Regions from separate parts of the Vibrio sp. TBV020 genome, predicted to be linked through region 1. Evidence: riboswitches for the same ligand, from Rfam matches in the RefSeq annotation. Region 1 holds a riboswitch; the other holds the start of a gene.

Region 1 (17,445 bases):
TCACTACACTCAAGTGGAAGTTGCAGCAAAAGTAAAAGGCTCAAGCAACGAGAAACTTGCCGATGAATTTATGAGCTTTATCTTAAGTGATGAATTCCAATCAGCAATGCCTACGGGTAACTGGATGTACCCAGTGACGAATGTCGAGCTACCTAAAGGTTTTGAAACTCTGACTGTTCCTAGCCAAGCGCTAAGCTTTAGTGCCGATGAAGTTGCACAGAGCCGCAAGTCTTGGATTCGTGAATGGCAAAGTGCATTAACCTTCTAAGGGATTCTTTTGCGTAAAACACCTTTAATTGGTTTATGGGTCGCGATGATTATCGCGGCCTTTGTTGTTTCTGCACTTGTGGCTTTGATGGCGAATGCAGAGACATTAAATATCAGCCAAGTTTGGAGCGATCCTTATTATCGTCATGTCACCAAATTTAGCTTTTACCAATCATTTCTATCAACTGTATTGAGCGTTGGTCTGGCATTGCCCGTCGCACATGCATTATCTCGCCGACATTTCCCAGGCAAGGCTCTGTTATTAAAGTTATTTGCAACTACGCTCGTACTACCTGTATTGGTGGGCGTATTTGGCTTACTGGCGATTTATGGCAACAGTGGTTTGATTGCTACTCTGTTTAAGTCTTTAGACAGTAAATTACCGTTTTCTATTTACGGTTTAAACGGCATCTTATTGGCGCACGTTTTCTTTAACCTTCCCTATGCGACAAGGTTATTGTTGCAAGCATTAGACTCAATCCCTCAAGAACAACATAAACTGTGTGCTCATTTAGGGATGGGGCATTGGGATAAGTTCCGTTGGGTGGAGTGGCCTCGGTTACGTCAACAATTACCTCATGTGAGTGGCTTAGTATTTATGCTGTGCTTTACCAGTTTCGCTACTGTGATGGCGTTAGGTGGCGGCCCCAAATCCACCACGATTGAGCTAGCAATTTATCAAGCGATTAAGTTTGATTTTGACTTACAAGCTGGTGCATTACTTGCTATTTGGCAAATGGCTTTGTGTAGTGTGATGGCTTTGACGATTCAAAGGTTGGCTAAACCGATGTCGGTTACAGCAGGGAGTCAATCAACCCAAGCCCATTTATCGAAAGACTCTTTGCTATCAAAATGCTGGGATTGGAGTTGGATTGTTGGCGCGATGTTACTGGTGCTGCCTCCATTACTTATGGTGGTGCTGAGCGGCTTAAACAAAGAAGTGATTGATGTTTTAACTGACAGTCGATTTTGGCTCGCTTTTTGGGCTTCGATTAAGGTTGCAACACTAGCGAGTATCCTGGCTTTATTAGCTGGTATTGCCATTCTTATTACCAGCCGTCGTCTGAGACTTAATTATAAAGTTAAACGTGCTGATCATATTGAATTGATCGGTACCATCATTCTGGTGACGCCGGGTTTGGTGGTTTCTACAGGACTATTTTTGCTACTCCGCTCCTTTACTGATGTGTTTAGTCTCGCATTTATTGTGGTGGTAGCGGTTAATGCTTTAATGGGGCTGCCTTATGTCATCCAGACCTTGTCACAGCCTATGCTCCATATCGAACAGCAGTATCAATACGTGTGTGCAAGTTTAGGCATGAAAGGCTGGCAGCGATTTAAAGTGGTTGAGTGGAAGGCGCTAAAGAAACCACTAGCTCATGCTTTCGCGATCAGTTTTATGTTTGCTATCGGTGATTTGAGTGCGGTGGCTTTATTTGGTAGCCAAGAATTTCGCACATTACCGCTGTACCTCTTTCAATTACTAGGAAGTTATCAGATGGAAGCGGCAGCCGTGGTCTCGGTAACATTATTATTGCTAAGCGTTGGGTGCTTTGCCCTAATTGAAATCTTGTTCAAAGTTAATAAGAAGGTGAGTTATGCTGACTCTGAGTAAAGTGGATTATTACTACCACAATGAGCTGTTCCACTTTGATGTTGAGGTTAAGCAGGGCTCTATTGTGGCTTTAATGGGCCCAAGCGGGGCGGGTAAGTCGACATTACTTGCATTAGTGGCTGGATTTATTGACCCAGAAAAGGGCTCAATTACGGTTGATGATAATGAAATTGTAGGTTTAGAGCCTTATCAGCGACCTTTTGCCATGTTGTTTCAAGAACATAACTTATTTGCTCATCTCACTGTTCGTCAGAATATTGGATTAGGTCTGCATCCGGGACTAAAGCTGAGTGAAGAACAATTGCATCAGGTTGAACTGGCAGCTGCTCAAGTGGGTGTTGATGACTATTTAGATCGGTTGCCTGAACAACTTTCTGGAGGGCAGCGTCAGCGTGTAGCCTTGGCTCGTTGTTTTGTTCAGCCTCATACGACTTGGTTATTGGATGAGCCCTTTTCTGCTTTGGACCCTATCTTACGTGAAGAGATGCTCTCTTTAGTGGAGAAGTTGGCTAAGGAAAGAAATATTACTGTTTTGATGGTGACGCACCATATCAGTGATGCGAGAGCGATCGGGTCAGACTTTATCTTTGTTGCTAATGGACGAGTGGAGGTGGCTGATGAGATTGGTCAGCTTTCTTCTGCTCACTTGAACACAACTCTAAGTGAATTTGTACGAGCGGGTGAATGAACTAAGTAAAGGGTGCGTCACGAGTTTGGTCATTCCCTAGACTGACGAAGGAAGGAGTAGGGAATCTCAGAAAGTTATGACTTGTTGGAAGAGATCCCCAACTTACTCATCCTTTGCTCATGAGGATGACCAGCTAATTTATTGAAAATAAAATAGGGCTGACGTTTGGCATCAGCCCTCTTTTAATTTTAAGCGAAAGTGCTTTGGAAGCTTACATTTCTTCTTCGTTGAGTGCTTTTAACACCTGGAAGATTTCACGGAAGGCTTTCGCTGGTTTTCCAGCTTTTTTCTCTTTTGCGGCTTGGCGAGCTAACTGGCGCAGACGTTGACGATCAGCGCTTGGATATAGTTCCATTGCATCGCCGATTGCACTGTCGCCTTCTTCTACGATGCGATCGCGAAGTTGTTCCAGTTTATGCAGTTCAGCAGTTGCTTGAGAGTGCTTGTTACGTACTTTGTCTAGTGCTGCTTGTAGCGGCTCAGTTTCTTCAAAGCGCATAAGCTTGCCAATGTATTGAAGCTGACGACGACGCGCTTCGTTCTTAAAGCGTTGTGCGTCTTTGATTGCTTCTGCTAAGTCTTCGCTCAATGGGAACTTCTCAAGTACAGACGGTTTTAGTGCTGCTAGCTCTTCACCCAGTTTCTGTAGCTCTTCCATGTCGCGTTTCAACTCAGTCTTACTGACCCAGATGATTTCCTCTTCTTCTTCCCATGGCGCTTTTTGATTCTTACGTGCCATCTTTCTGCCTTAATTTGAACATCTATTTCTCTATTTTAACAAGAATCGTGGGGAGAAAGCGAAATTCTTGTTATTCTAAAGGCAATTGATCTTAAGAAATAAGTAAATATGGACGTAAGACAGCAAGTAGCTCAACAGCGTGTTGAGTTGGAAAACGCAGTAGCTAAAGCGTTAGAGATGGCCGCAGAGAAATCGGACGCGGCAGAAGTTGCCATCAGCAAGTCAACAGGCTTAAGCGTTTCAACCCGTATGTGCGAGGTAGAAAACGTTGAGTTTAATAGTGATGGCGCACTTGGCATCACGGTTTACCGTAATCAGCGTAAAGGCAGTGCGTCAACATCAGACTTGAGTGAAAAAGCGATTCAACAAACGGTGCTTGCTGCTCTCGATATTGCTCAGTATACCTCTGAAGATCCATACGCAGGTCCGGCACCGAAAGAGCTGATGGTGCAAGAAATCCCTGATTTAGATTTATTCCACCCAGATACGCCAGATCCTGATTACGCTGCGCAAGTGGCGATTGCGGCTGAGCAACAAGCCCTATCGTACAGTGACAAGATCAAGCAAAGTGACGGCGCTAGCTACGACAGCCACTATGGCTTAAAAGTCTATGGTAACAGTCATGGCTTACTCGCGAGTTATGCGTCAAGCCGTCATAGCACTAGCTGCTGCGTGATTGGCCAAGGTGCTAATGGCGAAATGGAACGAGACTATAGTTACACAGTAGCTCGCCATAAAGATGATCTTTGGACGCCTGAAGTTGTTGGACAAAAAGCTGCTGAAAAAACCGTAAGTCGTTTGGATGCGCAGAAACTGAAGACAGGTAAGTACCCAGTGATGTTTGCAGCCGACGTTGCAACTGGATTGCTTGGCCATCTGGTTATGGCGATCAGTGGTGGTAACCTATACCGCAAATCTTCATTTTTATTAGATCACCTTGGTAAGCAGGTATTACCAGAGTGGTTTAATGTCTCTGAGCGTCCACATGTTTTGCGTGGCTTGGCATCAAGTCCATTTGATAGTGAAGGTGTGTTTACTCAAGATCGTGAAATCATTACTGATGGTGTTCTTGCGACTTACCTGCTGACGAGTTATGCGGCTCGTAAGATGGATATGGCGCCTACTGGCCATGCAGGTGGTATCCATAACTGGTTTGTTAATTCGACAGGTCAGAATTTCGACCAGATGCTAAAAGAGCTTGGCACTGGTCTGTTAGTGACAGAAGTAATGGGACAAGGTGTCAACATTGTTACGGGTGACTACTCACGTGGTGCTGCTGGTTTCTGGGTTGAGAATGGTGAAATCCAACATCCTGTATCTGAGATTACTATCGCAAGTAACTTAAAAGATATGTTCAATCAGATTGTTGCGGTGGGTAACGATGTTGAAACTCGCTCGCAGATTCAAACTGGTTCGATTTTGCTTGAGTCGATGAAAGTTGCTGGTGAGTAAGGGATAAAACCTTCACTTTCTCGTTCCTTCGTCATTCCATAGACTGACGAAGGAAGGAGTAGGAAATCTATAAAGGTTTTCTACTCGCTTTAAAAGATTCCCAACTCGGTCGTCCCTCCCTCTCGGGAATGACAACAAAAGAAAAGGTTGATGTTCTTGCATCAACCTTTCTTGTTTCTAGCCTTCAAACAATTCCGTATGTAGTTTCTGAATTGCTTGCTTAGAAACCGATTCATGAACTAAGAAGCAAAGGTTGTGTGGGCTTGCTCCGTAACAAATCATACGCAAGTTAAAATCTTCTAGGGTACCAAAGACTTGTTTTGCGTAGCCTTTGCTCTCACTCATATTGTTACCAATTAGTGCTACAAGGCAAAGGTTGTGTTCAACTTCTACAGTACATAGCTCTTCAAGCTCGAGGCGCGCCGCTTCAGGAAGTTGTGGTGCACCGCCTGATGTATCTGTTTGATCGAGAGTCAGTGACACACTGATTTCAGAAGTCGTGATCAAATCTACCGAAACTTTATGCTTGGCTAAAACCTCAAATACTTTGGCTAAGAAACCATAAGCGTGGAACATTTTCGCGCTGCGCAGTGTGACCATAGTTTGGTTACAGCGCAGAGCCAATGCACGGAAAAGCGGCGAGCTTTCTACTTGATGGCGAATCCAAGTACCGCCTTTTTCAGGTTCTTTTGATGAACCAACAAACACAGGAATGTCGTGGCGTAGAGCTGGAAGCAGTGTTGAAGGGTGCAGGATTTTTGCGCCGAAGTTTGCCATTTCAGACGCTTCGCTGAAGCTGATTTCTGAAATTGGTGAGGCTTTCGATGCGATGCGAGGATCGGTTGTATAGATACCAGGAACGTCTGTCCAGATCTCTAGTCCAGATGCTTCAACAGCTTCCGCAATCAATGCAGCACTGTAGTCACTGCCGCCACGACCAAGAGTGGTGGTATTGCCTTCTTCATCTGAACCAATAAAACCTTGAGTGATTACTACATGTTCTTGGCACTGTGGTACAAGTTTATCTTGTGCGAGTCTACTGATATCCTCCAATAGAGGTTCGGCTTTACCAAAGTTACTGTCGGTACGAAGCACATCACGAATATCGAATCGAACAGCATTAATGCCACGCTCTTTCATTAACTGAGTCAGCAGGTGAGTGGACATTAGCTCACCACAAGCAACAAGATGATCGGTCAATTTATGGCTCGATTGAATGGAAGCGGCTTCAGCAAGGCTGGTGACTGTATCTAGAATGGTTGATACTTCACTCGCTGCTTGACTTGCATCTTCCAGTTGATTGAGTACGGCTTGGTGAATTTCTGCCAGTTTCTCTAGTACTTCACTGCGACGAGTTTGATCTTGAACACCATTGGCCAGTTCTACCAATAAGTTAGTCACTCCCGAACATGCGCTACTCACGACCAGCTTTGTGTTTGGATTGCTTTCTATAATTGCAGCACAGCGGCTCATTGCTTCAAAGTTTGCAACACTAGTTCCACCAAATTTAGCTACATTAAAACTGCTCACAGCATTTCTCCCACGACTTCCTAAAATAATTACTTTGGTAGCTATACCAACATCCAATGTTTACTTTGATGAAGAGAGTTGAGCGAAAGAGAGGTGTTTATTTGAATTGTCTACCTCAGAAGCTCATCATCAGGCTGAGCTGATGACAGTTGTAGGGATTCAACCCTAGCAACCGATAGACGTAAGCCACAACTTTTATCTACCTCGGCACTACTCCCCCTCAATATGCTGTATCGGATTTGCGGTTCCACAACATACCTACCTGGGTAGTGCTCCTCTTCTGCAAAATAATTTGCTATGTGGCATAAATATTCACCACATAATCTGCATTGAACGTTTTTCTGTGACTCATGTCAACGAGAATTTGTAACTTTATCTTTTTTATAAATTAACAAACTTGTGACACTGGTTTGACCTCAAGACTTTGGGCTAATTGCTGGCAGATGAAATATGCATTAATGTGGTTAAGCAAAAATAAATAGAACGAAAAAATACAAAAGGAACTGCCAATGACGATTCAAAGTTTTATTCCTCCACACCGCATTTTAATGGGGCCGGGACCATCTGATATTTCACCTCAAGTATTGCAGGCTTTGAGTCGTCCTACAGTTGGGCATTTAGACCCTTTGTTTGTGGCTATGATGGATGAACTTAAATCTCTACTAAAGTACGCTTTTCAGACCGAAAATGAGTTTACGATTGCGGTGTCTGCTCCGGGAAGCGCTGGGATGGAAACTTGCTTTGTTAACCTGGTTGAGCCTGGCGAGAAGGTGATTGTCTGTCGCAATGGTGTGTTTGGTGAGCGCATGCGTGAAAATGTCGTTCGTGCTGGTGGCAATGCTGTGGTGGTGGATGATGAGTGGGGCGCGCCGGTATCGGTTGATAAAGTTGAGCAAGCTCTAAAAGATAACCCTGATGCTAAAGTACTGGCTTTTGTTCACGCAGAAACCTCAACTGGTGCATGCAGCGATGCACAAGCTCTTGGACAACTCGCAAAGCAATACGAAGTGCTAACCATTGTTGATGCAGTAACGTCCCTCGGCGGTGTTCCACTTAAAGTGGATGAATGGCAGTTAGATGCGGTTTATTCAGGCAGTCAAAAGTGTCTGTCTTGTGTACCTGGTTTATCACCAGTAACTTTCTCAGCCGCAGCTATTGAGAAAATTCAGTCTCGTACTACACCAGTGCAAAGTTGGTTCCTCGACCAAAGTTTAGTTCTGGGTTATTGGAGCGGTGAAGGCAAGCGTAGCTACCATCATACTGCGCCTGTGAATAGCCTATATGCACTGCATGAATCGTTACTGATCTTAAAAAATGAAGGGTTAGAGAATGCTTGGCAGCGCCACCGCGACATGCACGAGAAACTAAAGCAAGGTCTTGAAAAGCTTGGTTTTGAATTTGTTGTGGAAGAAAATTCACGTCTTCCTCAACTGAATGCCATTTATATTCCTGAAGGAATTGATGATGCTAAAGTACGTAGTCATCTACTCAATACCTATAACCTTGAAATTGGCGCAGGGTTAGGAGCGTTAGCAGGGAAGGCTTGGCGTATTGGTTTGATGGGCTACGGCGCTCGCGCTGAAAATGTTGCTTTGTGCCTTCGAGCTTTAGAGGAATCTTTAGCACAATAAGCTTTAGACTTTAGAAATTAATAAAGGCGACCGATTGGTCGCCTTTATTATTTTATTTAGCAGGAAGCAGTTCTTTCTCGTTATCAGCTTTTAAAGCATCGATGTTCGGTGGGATATACTGCACCTCAGAGAAGTCACGATTTGGAAACAGAAATTGCGCTTCACTGCGAATTTGCTCCGCTTTCGCTGTATCCCCAAGCCCTTGGTAGGCCAAGATCAAGTTGTTGTAGAAAGCCGGGCGTGGCTTATCTTTTATGATCTCTAATGACCAGTCGACATAAGGCTGAATAAACTGCGCATCTTGTTTATACAAACCAATATTGAGGTAAGTGCTGAAGATGTCCCAGTCGTATCTGTCTTTCCAAACGATGGGGTTGCTCACCTGTTCTAGCAATTCAGGGTTCTTCGGTTGAGAGCGCTCAAATTGAGTTAAAACATAATTGGTGTGTAGGGCGCTGATCATGTAGAAACTCACCACGATTGGGATAACTAAGCTAAAAACTCTCAATAGTGTTTGAGAAATGAAGCTTAACGAGGCTTGCCTATAAGAGACCGTTCTTTGATCAACCCAGTAGAGTAAAATGACAAACGTTATCCAGTGAATGGCTGAGTGGTAAAATGGGTACTCAAGTTGGCTATGTAGAACGATAGGTACAAACAGGGCAAATAATGCTAAGCGTGTGCCTCGGGCGGTTTGAGCGATCCGAACCAACACCAGTGTTGCTGCAAGGAATATAGCAACCAATGGGATTAATCCACCTTCAACGCCCCAATACAATAGTTCGTTGTGTGGATGATCCATCGATGCTAGGCCAGGCTTATAATCTTCATTAAGTTGATGCTGTCGTGCCGTATAGATGATGTATTCAGGTTCAAAGCGGCCGTAGCCATATCCCGTAAATGGTTTCTCGATCAGCATATCGAGTGTTTGAGGGAAGGTGTATTGCCTTGGGCTCTCTAGGTTAGTTCGTTGTGCAGCAAGTGAAGGATCCGAAGATACAATGTTGGCACTAAGGCCTATGAGTGCTCCTACAATTATTGCTAGAGACCAGCCAAAGAAACGTTTTTTGGTCGCAAATCGATAGATATATGGAAGTAATAGGCCAACGGAGAGTAGCCCTGCCAACCAACCCGTGCGGGAGGCTAAAAAAATTAGCAGTGGAATAGTTGCGATTGGCATCAAATAAAGTAGAGCTACCTCACTGACTTTGCGCTGATACTTTGTTGGATGGCGAGTGAGCAAATAACCAGAAAGGGCAAGGCCAGTAGCAAGGAAGCTTGCCATTACATTCGGTTGTTGAAATATACCGTAAGGACGATTCTTAACAGTGTTATAACCAAAGATATTCCCAGGTTCTAAAACAAAGAATTGTATCCAGCCAAATAGCGCCTCGATAAAGACTGCGATAGTAATAAACCACAATAGGCGTTGTTTTTGCTTATTGCTGAATCGAAATTGCTGTAAAACGACAAAGAGTAAGTAGCCAGTCCATAAGCCAATTAGCTTGCCTGCGGAGAGGGTAGGGTTAGCTTGATGATAGAGAATTGGCAAAGTCAGCATAACGCAACAGATAAACAAACCGATTGAGAGTTTGTTGTAGCTAAGCTTTCCCTGAGTACCTAGCTGGTACAAGCCAATTGCAATAGAAAAGCTCAGTATGAGCCATGTGACAGGGTTGAACGAAAGGGCGAGACCAGAGCCGCCAGGATTTGGCATAAAAAAGTGCATTGCCAGTAGATAAACAATACCCATTGAGACTAAGAATGGCTTAATCAGAGGCAGCTTTGGTGCTCTGAGTTCTAGTTCCGTCCCTGCTACATGTGTAGTCGCCATAAAATACAACACCTCAAAAAAACAGACCAGTGAAGTATTCACTGGTCTGTTTATCTTACAATTAATTGCTATTTTAACATAGGTTTGAGGAACCTAGCAGTGTGTGAGCCTTCGACTTGCGCCACATCTTCTGGTGTTCCGCTTGCAATGATTTCACCACCACCTTGCCCTCCTTCTGGGCCTAGATCGACAATCCAATCTGCTGTTTTGATGACATCAAGGTTGTGTTCGATAACAACAACCGTGTTTCCATGGTCGCGCAGACGATGAAGCACAGTCAGCAGTTGCTGAATATCGTGGAAGTGCAAACCAGTGGTTGGCTCATCGAGAATGTATAAGGTCTTTCCTGTATCTCGTTTGGATAGCTCACGTGCGAGTTTTACTCGTTGAGCTTCGCCTCCTGATAGGGTCGTTGCTGCTTGACCTAAGCGAATGTAAGATAAGCCTACATCCATTAAAGTTTGCAGTTTACGTGCAATAACAGGCACAGGATCAAAGTACTCGCGAGCATCCTCAACGGTCATCTCAAGTACTTCATCAATGGTCTTTCCTTTGTAACGGACTTCAAGTGTTTCTCGGTTGTAACGCTTTCCTTTACATACATCACAAGGCACATAAACATCAGGTAAAAAGTGCATTTCTACTTTGATTACACCGTCGCCCTGACAGGCTTCACAGCGGCCACCGCGAACGTTGAAACTAAAGCGACCTGGCTTATAACCGCGAGAACGGGCTTCTTGTGTTCCAGCGAATAATTCTCGGATAGGGGTGAAAATTCCCGTATATGTCGCTGGGTTTGAACGCGGTGTTCGGCCAATTGGGCTCTGGTCGATATCAATAACTTTATCGAAGTGCTCAAGCCCCTTAATTTTTTTATACGGCGCTGGTGTTGCTGTCGTGGCACCATTTAGTTGAGTGTGAGCAATTTTGAAAAAAGTGTCATTGATAAGGGTTGATTTACCTGAACCAGAAACACCAGTGATACAGCTAAACAAACCAACGGGGATCTCTAAGGTGACATCCTTTAAGTTGTTGCCTGTAGCGCCGATAAGTTCTACGGTTTTCTTGTTATCTTTTGGTGTGCGAGATGCTGGTATGGCAATTTCTTTCTTGCCGCTTAGGTATTGCCCAGTCAATGAGTTTGGATTATCGATGATCTCATCCATAGTCCCTTCGGCAACAACATTACCGCCATGCACTCCTGCTCCTGGGCCGATATCAATGACGTGGTCAGCCATACGAATAGCATCTTCATCATGTTCTACGACAAGAACAGTATTACCGAGATCTCGAAGGTGGGTGAGCGTTTGCAACAAGCGCTCATTATCACGTTGATGCAGGCCAATGGAAGGTTCATCCAACACATACATAACGCCGACTAAGCCGGCACCAATTTGGCTCGCGAGTCGAATACGTTGCGCTTCACCGCCAGAGAGTGTTTCAGCACTTCGAGACAAGTTGAGGTAGTTGAGGCCAACGTTAACCAGAAACTGAAGTCGATCATTGATCTCTTTCATTACTTTCTCGGCAATTTGTGCACGTTGTCCTTCAAGCTCTAATGTGGCGAAAAAAGACAGTGCGTCAGCAATACTTAACTCAACGATTTCAGGCAGTGTTGTATTTCCAATGAAAACATTTCGTGCTTCTAAACGTAGACGGCTGCCATCACAGCTCGAACAGGTTTTGGTCGAAATGTATTTCGCTAAATCTTCGCGAACTGCGTTAGATTCTGTATCACGATAACGGCGTTCAAGTGTATTGAGAATGCCTTCAAATGGGTGGCGCTTAACGCGAATGTCACCACGATCGTTAATGTACTTAAATTCGACTTCGGTACGCCCAGAGCCAGTTAAGATGATGTCTCGTATTTTTTTCGGTAGTGATTTAAATGGTTTGTTAAGATCGAAATCAAAGTGTTCTGCCAACGATGACAGCATCTGGAAATAGTAGTAGTTCTTCTGATCCCAGCCGCGAATTGCACCCTCAGCTAAGCTTAAAGCCTCGTCGACGATCACTCGCTCAGGATCGAAATATTGTTGTACGCCTAAGCCATCACAAGTACCACATGCCCCCGCCGGGTTGTTGAATGAGAAAAGACGCGGTTCGAGTTCTTGCATGCTGTAACCACATAATGGGCAGGCAAAATTGGCTGAGAAAATGATCTCTTCACCTTCTCCATCCATAGGAGCAACAACTGCAATACCACCAGACAACTCAAGTGTTGTTTCAAACGATTCAGCTAAACGCTGTTGAAGGTCGCCACGCACTTTAAAGCGATCGACAACGACTTCAATGGTGTGCTTCTTGTGCAATTCTAATGTCGGTGGATCAGAGAGATCACAAGTCTCACCATCAATACGAGCTCGAATAAAGCCTTGAGCCGCTAAGTTTTCTAGTGTCTTAACGTGCTCACCTTTTCGCTCTTTCACGATCGGAGCAAGCAGCATCATTTTTGAGCCTTCCGGAAGCTCAAGAACCTTATCGACCATTTGGGAGACTGTTTGAGCGGCTAACGGCGTGTGATGTTCAGGACAACGTGGCTCACCTACACGGGCATAGAGTAGGCGCAGGTAGTCGTACACTTCAGTGATCGTGCCCACTGTTGAGCGAGGGTTATGCGATGTAGATTTCTGTTCAATAGATATCGCTGGAGATAAACCTTCAATGTGGTCAACATCAGGCTTTTCCATTAAGGACAAAAATTGGCGTGCATAAGCCGATAATGACTCAACGTATCGACGTTGGCCTTCAGCATAGAGAGTATCGAAGGCGAGGGAGGATTTACCTGAACCTGATAAACCAGTAATAACGATAAGTTTATCGCGAGGAATAGTTAAATTGATATTCTTCAGGTTGTGGGTGCGGGCACCGCGGACTTCTATCTGATCCATTCTCGTCACTCTATGCAAAAACAAGTTGGCTAAGTATTGCATAGTGTGACAAATGTGCAAAGAAATACTGGATAAAAAAACAGTAAAGGCGGCTGTGATAGCCGCCTTTATCATTGAACTGTTGCTTTTAAGCTTGTTCTTTAGTTGTCTTTTGTTTGCCTAACTCAGACGCCTTTGTGTCCTTTAGGTAGAGGTTTTCAAAGCAGTAGTTGGTTGCTTCAATATAGCCTTCTACGCTACCACAATCGAAACGCTGGCCTTTGAATTTATACGCTAGAACGCAACCTGCTTTTGCTTGTTTCAACAAAGCATCCGTGATTTGGATCTCTCCACCTTTACCAGGTTCGGTATTTTCAATCAGCTCAAAAATATCAGGGGTAAGAATATAGCGGCCAATAATCGCTAAGTTGCTTGGTGCGGTGCCTGGCTCAGGTTTTTCAACCATGTCGTCGACACGGAAGATATCATCTTTGATCATCTCACCAGAGATAACGCCATACTTATGTGTTTCATCTTCTGGCACTTCTTGCACTGCGACAATTGAGCAACGGAATTGCTTAAATAGCGCGACCATTTGTGCTAATACGCCTTCTTGCTCATTGACGCAAAGATCGTCAGCAAGAACAACGGCAAATGGTTCATCACCAATTAGCTCTTTCCCAGTTAAGATTGCGTGACCTAAACCTTTCATTTCACGTTGGCGAATATAAGTGAAGTTTGCTGTATCGATAATGTCGCGAATATCAATCAGCAAGTCTTCTTTGTTGGTTCCGCTGATCTGGTGCTCGAGCTCGTAGTTTTTGTCAAAGTGATCCATGATCGAGTGTTTGCCACGGCCGGTAACGATACACATTCCGTTCATACCCGCTTGAATTGCTTCTTCAACACCGTATTCAATCAATGGTTTATTCACCACTGGCATCATCTCTTTTGGCATTGACTTGGTTGCAGGTAAAAAGCGAGTACCGTAGCCTGCGGCGGGGAAAAGGCACTTTTTGATCATAGTTAAACCCTTTAACTTTCTATTTATATTTCAACTGGCGCAACCATATCATGATTTAAATGAATAGATAATGAATACGCCATGTGAAAACATTAAAAATATGGCACTGTTAAAGAGTTAAGACAAAGGGCGCATATGTTGCTTCGCCCATGCGGCCGCTTGGACACGGTTTTTCACGCACAGCTTTTTAAATATCTTTTGCAGGTGGGATTTAACCGTAAACTCACTAATAAACATATCTTCGGCGATTTGTGTATTCGAAGAACCCGCCATTAAGCAGCGGAGAATTTGAATCTCACGTGTAGTCAAATCAACGGTTGCAGGAGCGGTGTGGCTATCAACAACATTTCTAAAGTGGAATAGTAGTTGAGCTACGACTTTCCTCGGTAACCAATTCTCTCCATTAATAATCGCTTCACACCCTTTAGCCATAACTTCAACCTCTTCGTCTTTATAGAACAGACCTTTTAAGTGACCGAATGAAAGAAGTTCATCGGTTGTTAAACGATGCGTTAGATTGAAAATGATGGTTTCGAATGACTTATCAGCAAGTGGCAGGTCCCTAAGTTTGCTTTTTATCTTTGTGTAGTCCTGATGATCGATCATTAAGATTCGATGCTTATGTTGCTGGAGTGCTATAAGAAGATCCTTAGCAACAATACGAGGGATAGGTAAGCCGATCTGTTGCTCGAGATCATCGATAATAGGGTTAGTCACATTGGTATCTTCACATAGGAAGTAAATAGTTCTGCTGTATATATTTTTAGCCATAATTCCTCGCATATTGACGTTGTGTTGTTGTTTTTCACAGAGTGAAGCAAGCTAACTCTGAGTGCGAGTTTCGGTGAATGGTTTGCGTTTTATTTCATAGTGAGAAGTAATTAATCAATTACTCAGCCTAGATAAAACTTGAACGCTCTCCAAAAATTGATGCAGTGCAATATTGTTGTGGCAGGGAAATCGACATTGTTGGTTGGAACATTTGTACCAAGCGCAAAGCATGTTATCCTATTGCGCTATTTCTATATCAATACCAATTTTGGACGGAGCAAAACATGGCTAGCCGTGGAGTAAACAAAGTCATCATCATGGGTAACCTAGGGCAAGATCCTGAGGTTAAGTACACTGCTAATGGCAGTGCTGTGGCGAATATCACCATTGCAACATCTGAAACATGGCGCGATAAAAACAATGGTGAACAGCGTGAAAAAACAGAATGGCATCGTGTTGTTCTGTTCGGTAAAACAGCTGAAATTGCAGGTGAATACCTACGCAAAGGTTCGCAAGTTTATGTTGAAGGTCAACTTCAGACTCGTAAATGGCAAGACCAAAGTGGACAAGACCGTTACACAACAGAAGTGGTTGTTCAATGGCCAACAGGTCAAATGCAACTACTAGGTGGTCGTGCTCAAGGTGGTGCTCCAGCACAAAATATGGGTCAATCTCAGCCTCAGCAAGGTGGTTGGGGTCAGCCTCAGCAGCCAATGCAGCATCAACCTGCTCAACAGCAACCACAGTCTCAGCCACAGCAAGCTCAGCCACAATACAATGAGCCGCCAATGGATTTTGATGACGACATCCCGTTTTAAGTGTCTGTTATTCAAAAAAAGCCGCGCATGTCGCGGCTTTTTTATATATTAGATATGAACAATCTTATTAAGCAAAGTCTCTGGTTGGTTTTGTTCGGTAGATAGTAAAGCTGTTATATATAGGTTACCATTCCGATAACAGTGTTATATGGTAGAAAAAGGATTTTTTATTGATGAGGTATACCCCTACCTTAAAGTTGAGTACTCGTTTAGTTGCATTTGTAACTGTCATTGTTATCAGTGCGATGTTTATCCTATTTTTGGGAGGTACTCTATCCTTTAAACGTTTGGGGCAAGAGTACCTTGACCACTCTCTACAAGGAATTGTGGAAGTCGTTGATAAAGAGATGGAAGATCCCGATGCAGCGTATTCTTTACAGCGTTGGATGCCAAAAATGCTTCAAGCTTCCAATATTGTAGAGATGGAGCTTCGTTCCTCTTATGGCGTGATTTATCGCTTTAAAGACACCTCATCGAAAATTGATGCCGCGCTTTTGCATGACGCTGAATACACACTCGAGCGCAATGATGGGTACAGTATTCGCTTCAAAGCAGTACCTCCATACATTGGTTATGGCTACTCGATGCAGGCGCTTTGGTCGATAACACTTGCTGTTATTCTGATCGTATTTTGTTTGATGCGCGGTTTGAAGTGGTTGAAAGAGCAATTGCTCGGCTCTGAGTTATTAGAAGAGCGTGGGCGAATGATCTTAGCAGGTCGAGTCGAAGAATATGCACAAGGCGATCTGCGTGAATGGCCTTATACCGCTAGCGAAGCACTAGATCGTCTGATCGAAGAGCTACAAGATGCACGTCAAGAACGTAGTCGGTTTGATACTTTTATTCGAACACAAACGTTCTTAGATCAGCTGACGGGAACAGCAAATCGAGTTTTATTTGATAGTAAACTTGAATCGGCACTTTCAGAACATGGTTCCCATGGTGGCGTAATGCTACTAAGAGTGAATGACTGGGAGGATGTTCAAGAGGAACAAGGCAAACAGATCGCCAACGATTTCCTAGTTGAAGTTGGTGAAGGTTTGAATAATGTGATTCAACGTTACCCTGAGGTCATCTTATCGCGTTATTACAGCTCAGACTTTGCCATTTTTGCACCTAATCTATCGAGTAAAGAAATCTCTAATATTGCAGGGCAATGTTTAAAGCAGCTTGCCAAGATTCAGCCTCCACAGCCTCTTGCCCTTGATGACTGGGCACACATCGGTGTCAGTATGTACCGTGAAGGTGAAAGTCCAACTAGAATTATTGATGAGGCAGAAACTGCACTGAAAAGTGCTCAGTTACAACGCAATAATACTTGGAGTCGCTTTAAAAAGCATGTGTCGCAGACAGAAGAGCGAGGTAGCGTGCGCTGGAGAACTTTATTCGATCTCGCGCTGAAACCGGATCAACTCTATATCTTCTCACAACCATGCTACAGATTAGATGCTCATAAAGATAAACATATCGATCATTTCGAGTTATTTGCGCGTTTAAACGACCCAGAAAATGGAGTGATAAAAGCATCGCGATTTAATTCGGCAATTGAATCAGTTGGTTATGAAAGTGTTCTTGATAAAGCGGCAATTACGGCGATTACTCAATATTTGAAAGGTTCAACGTATTCAAACAGTTACGCTATCAACCTACATGTGATACCTTTTGCAGACCGAAATTACTTTAAATGGTTTAGGGATGAGCTGTTGCAACTTTCGTCAGAACTCAGGGCAAAATTGATTTTTGAGTTTGCTGAAGCGCGAGTTGTTCAACACCTAGACTATATGCGGCCGGTGATCAAAATGATTGTTGGACTTGGGTGTCAGGTCGCTATCGGCCAAGCTGGACGTTCGATAGTGAGCACGCACTACCTTAAAGAGCTGCCGGTTGGTTTCTTGAAGCTGCACCGTAGTCTTGTGAAGAAAATAGATCAACGTCATGAAAACCAGCTCTTCGTTCGGAGTTTGCTCGGGGCATGCGCTGGCTTAAAGACTCAGGTTATCGCGGTGGGTGTCGATAATAAACAAGAGTATCAGACCGTTATTGAGTTAGGTGTGCATGGTATTCAAGGGCGCTACCTAGCAACAGAACAGCAGTTGTTACCTAAGAAAGAAGAGCAACAGAAAAAGAATGTTGTAGCGACGCCAAATAAAGTTCAGATAGGCCGACGGAATCGTTGGCGGAAAACGTAAAAGTACTAAATGAAAAT
Region 2 (4,514 bases), 1.7 Mb from region 1:
AGACGAACCTCTTCTAGCTCATTCTCACCGATGAAGCCTAAATCAACCACCCCATCCATGATTAGACCTGGAATATCGTCATCACGAACAAGTAGTAGATCAATTGGCATATTTAGTGAGTGCACAACCAGACGCTCACCCATGATATTGAATTTTACGCCGCATTTTTTAAGCAGAGTTTGGCACTCTTTACTAAGGCGACCTTTCTTTTGAATTGCGATTCTTAGGCGTTGTGTTTGCATTGCTGTATCCCTGTGCAAGATTTTGTAATTCGTAAACTTTTTAAAACTGTAAAACTAAAAAACCCTCGGAAGAGTGTATCTCCCGAGGGTTCTAAATCTTGTAGTTTGCGATTTTAGCCTCCGGGAGTTTCCTGTCTCCCGGGTATGCGTGCATCTCCCGAAAGACTAGACTGGGTGATGGTGATGATGAATATTCATGACTAAATTACGCATACTTAATAAGCTCTTCTGTTTCGCTTTGTTGATATCCACACTAACTAAGGTGTAAACATTTTTCAACCATTTATTTAAACTTTTTTCATTTTGTCATATACAAATAAAAAGGGAGCCGAAGCTCCCTTAAATATCATTATTCAAATGATGTATTTATGCGTTCTGACAGCTTGCCATTTTTGACTTTGACAATACTGAAAGCAGCACACAAACTGCCACAAATGCTGCAGAAGAAGCTGCAAACGAAATACCAATTGACGCAGTCATACCTAATGTAATGAAACCAATACATGAAACAGCTGCAACAGAAAGCGCATAAGGCAGCTGCGTTGCAACGTGATCAATATGGTTACAACGTGCACCTGTTGACGAAAGAATTGTCGTATCTGAGATTGGTGAACAATGGTCACCAAATACTGAGCCCGCAAGTACAGCACTTAGCATAGGTAGCATTAGAGCAAGGTCCGTTGCACCTGCCATATCACCTGCAATCGGTAACATGATGCCAAACGTACCCCAAGATGTACCTGTAGAGAACGCCATCAGACCCGAAAGTAGGAACAGAATCACTGGAAGCCAATGTGGGTTAATATTGCCTTGTGCTAGCGTTGATAGGTATTTACCCGTGTTCATATCACCGATAACAGAACCAATCGTCCAAGCAAATACAAGAATCAAGATTGCGCCAAACATTGATTTTGCACCAATCCATAGCGTGCGAGAGATCTCAGATAATGCAATGCCCTGCTTGAATACAGTAAATAGAGCAACAGCAAGACCTACTAAACCACCGTAGATTAAAGACGTACCAACATCCGTATTTTCAAATGCACCTAGTAGGTTGAAAGCTACACCATCAGAAGCAAGTGCTTGGCCACCTGTGTATAGCATTGATGCAACCGTTGCTACGATCAAAGATACGATCGGAAGAATAAGGTCAGACACTTTGCCGCCTTCGCTTTCTTGAATATCAAGCTCTTCATTGAGCTCATGAGCTTCTTCAGAATCTTCCGCCTGCTCTTTCGCAAACCCGTGGCCACGAGACGCTGCAATTTCATGTTCGCGCATCTTACCGATATCTAAACCGAACCAAGCGACAGCAAATACCATTAGTAGAGCAAAGATAGCGTAGAAGTTCATTGGAATAAGGCGAACATACGCACCTAGAGCAGAGTACTCTGTAATACCATGCGAAACTAAGATACCGCCGATGATCGTCATGATGTAAGCACCCCAACTAGAAGCTGGCATGATCACACACATAGGTGCAGCAGTTGAATCAAGGATGTAAGCAAGCTTCGCGCGTGATACGTAGAAACGGTCTGTAACAGGACGAGAAATCGCACCTACAGCTAAGCTGTTGAAGTAATCATCGACAAAGATGAAAACACCTAAAAATGCCGCTAGAAGTTTCGACCCACGTTTACTTTTAACGCGTGTTTGAGCCCACTCAGCAAATGCGCGAGTACCACCTGACAAAGTCAGTAGCGCAGTCATCATACCAAGCAGTAATAGGAAGCCAACAATACTCATATTCCAGGTATTGATGCCACCGTCTTCAATAAAGACACTAGACACAGTTGAAGCGACGTAGCCAATTGCACTACCAAATGAGTAGTCATTCAGCAAGATAGCGCCAAGAACAATACCAACACCCAGTGAAACAAGTACACGGCGTGTAATGATAGCAAGACTCAAAGCCACGATAGGCGGCAAAAGAGATAAAGGAGATGATGCAAAATCAATTAAATTCATGATCTTCAAAAACCAGTAATAAATGGTTAGAGATCTACTGCAGACTTATGGAAGGAAATCATTTCCTAACAAATAAGCAAAAAGAAGCGATGGGAAAGCGAATGCTTCTCCCAGCCCTACAGTAGCGCTCCATAGTTTTACAAATTATAGACTATGGCAGTGTTACCCCTTTCGAGTGTAACCCCAGCGAATGCCTTTGATATGAACATTCACTTCGGCGAAATAACCTTTCCTGTTTACTCATTGGCATCACCCCAGTAAACATTACTTATTTATTCCGCGCCTCTACCGCGAGTGATGGAATTTTAAACTATTGAAAAATCATTTTAACAACAATTTAACCAACACTACGCATTAGGTTCCGCCCATTGTACTTATCTCAAGCTCCATTTCAACATATCATTCCATTTTTATTGTTAAAAATATCGCTAGATGTCTGTGCTTAAGTTTCCAGAGCATTTGAATACTCTTTCTAACTACTTCTTCATAGAAGGGTGAGACAAATCTAGGTAATGAATAACGTCCCATATCAATTTATGCAAAAGCAGTCTCCCCCGCTTCATTCGAGTCTAGAAACCCTTTCATTGCTCTATCAATTACAATACTAAACATATTGCTGCCTATATATGTTCAACTCGTCCAATAAATATCGATCACGTTTTATATGAAACTAAAGCAAAAGATTAAGCGTGACACCTAAGCTCCACTTTTACTTTCTATTACCAATATTAATTATCAGTAGTGATTAATTAAAATAATTGGCAAATTAGTTTATTAATTTCCCTTTTCCCGATTGTATTATTTAATTCCTCAGTTTATGATTCATATATCGACAACTTTTATATGAAGAGATGAATAAATGTCGGAACTAACAAAGACACTATTAAACATTCGTAGTCTGCGTGCATTCTCACGTGAACTAACACTTGAACAACTAGAAGAAGCACTAGAGAAACTCACTATTGTAGTTAGTGAGCGTCAAGAAGCTGAAGAAGAAGAGCGTGCGGCAGCTGCAGAGCAAGAAGCGAAACTTGCTGCAATCGCTGAGCAGATCTCGAAAGATGGTATCGATGTTGAAGCACTAATTTCTGCTTTGTCTGGCGAAACAAAAACTAAGACAAAGTCAAAGCGTGCTCCACGCCCAGCTAAATACAAATATGTAGATGCAACTGGCGAAGAAAAAACTTGGACAGGCCAAGGTCGTACACCTTCTGCAATCCAAGAGCAATTGGACGCAGGTAAGTCTCTAGAAGACTTCCTAATCTAATTACACTTATTCGTATTAAAGTAAAAAGCGCCAAATAGGCGCTTTTTTTATTGTCTAAAATACTATTAAGCCCCACAAATGTGAGGCTAATATTAATTCAAACTGAAAATTAACGTTCCCAGTACGCTTCTTCTAAGCTATCTTCACGCTCTGGTAAACCACGGGATAAACGTGGCGAGTGTTGAACCAACACCTCATAACTTGCTCGGTTTGAATATTTACAAACTTGAGAAAAAGATGAATATGTTAAGTAAGAGTGAGCATGCTTACTGGAATTCGGTACATTCTCTCTATGGTATTTATTCGCTGCCATATCGTGTAGTAACGCAGATAACGCTGCATCGCCCGCACCATTAGTATTCTTAATTTTCTCTGGTCCACCCATATATGGAGCAATATGTGAATAAACCTTAATAGGGTTGTCACACAATTCTTTCGATGCTGGGCGACTAAATTCATAACGGTTGAACTCAGCAATGCTACCTGGCAACAATGGTAGTGACGTTTCACGCTTCGCCGAGTCTTCTGTATAACCTGCCATAAATAAACCCACTGGGCCGGCAGTACATAGTACAAGATCAACCCATTCTAGTGCTTTATCTGACGCTGCAAGTGGTTCTGACTCGCCTGTTAGCGCTTCTGCTTCGTCTTCATTCATTGCAACAACAGAAACATGGTCACGTAAGAAGTCTTGCCAGAATTTAGGATCATCTTGAATCACGAACTTAGTTCCTAGAGTCAATACAACCGGTACGTCATGCTTCTTAGCATACTCAATAGCCTTCATTGTTGCTTCAGGCATTGGGTCACCTTCTTTGCAACGAACCAAATACGCCGTCAAAACAAGCGCTGATGCATTTTTGAAGATTTTCTCTGGGATGCTCTCAGGCTTCAGTTGGTTCATTTGACCTTCACTGATAGCAAACGTACGTTCGCCGTCCTCAGTAATAAGCGCGAAACAACGACCAATAGCACCTTCAACACCTTGAAGGTGGTTTAAATCCATACGGCTCGACGTATTACATAAATAACGGTAA

What was found. Region 1 has a riboswitch for lysine ahead of lysC (lysine-sensitive aspartokinase 3). Riboswitches for the same ligand answer to the same signal wherever they lie in the genome.
Region 2: linked by a shared signal. The riboswitch ahead of AAFX28_RS14605 (Na+/H+ antiporter NhaC family protein) and the one ahead of lysC (lysine-sensitive aspartokinase 3) in region 1 are both predicted to bind lysine.

What each region holds. Positions count from the first base shown of each region.
Region 1 is NZ_JBEEAQ010000003.1:3,132,047-3,149,491, reverse strand. Features, by position in the region: gene thiB (thiamine ABC transporter substrate binding subunit) at 1-268, shown strand, start outside; gene thiP (thiamine/thiamine pyrophosphate ABC transporter permease ThiP) at 278-1,882, shown strand; gene thiQ (thiamine ABC transporter ATP-binding protein) at 1,866-2,570, shown strand; gene yjgA (ribosome biogenesis factor YjgA) at 2,782-3,309, opposite strand; gene pmbA (metalloprotease PmbA) at 3,418-4,761, shown strand; gene lysC (lysine-sensitive aspartokinase 3) at 4,939-6,291, opposite strand; lysine riboswitch at 6,403-6,579, opposite strand; gene AAFX28_RS22360 (pyridoxal-phosphate-dependent aminotransferase family protein) at 6,801-7,922, shown strand; gene AAFX28_RS22355 (PglL family O-oligosaccharyltransferase) at 7,975-9,756, opposite strand; gene uvrA (excinuclease ABC subunit UvrA) at 9,825-12,647, opposite strand; gene galU (UTP--glucose-1-phosphate uridylyltransferase GalU) at 12,775-13,650, opposite strand; gene AAFX28_RS22340 (LuxR C-terminal-related transcriptional regulator) at 13,768-14,421, opposite strand; gene AAFX28_RS22335 (single-stranded DNA-binding protein) at 14,706-15,239, shown strand; gene csrD (RNase E specificity factor CsrD) at 15,413-17,428, shown strand; gene AAFX28_RS22325 (MSHA biogenesis protein MshI) at 17,438-17,445, shown strand, end outside.
Region 2 is NZ_JBEEAQ010000003.1:1,430,077-1,434,590, reverse strand. Features, by position in the region: gene hisG (ATP phosphoribosyltransferase) at 1-242, opposite strand, end outside; His leader region at 296-432, opposite strand; gene AAFX28_RS14605 (Na+/H+ antiporter NhaC family protein) at 609-2,210, opposite strand; lysine riboswitch at 2,325-2,506, opposite strand; gene AAFX28_RS14600 (H-NS family nucleoid-associated regulatory protein) at 3,070-3,477, shown strand; gene AAFX28_RS14595 (inosine/guanosine kinase) at 3,587-4,514, opposite strand, start outside.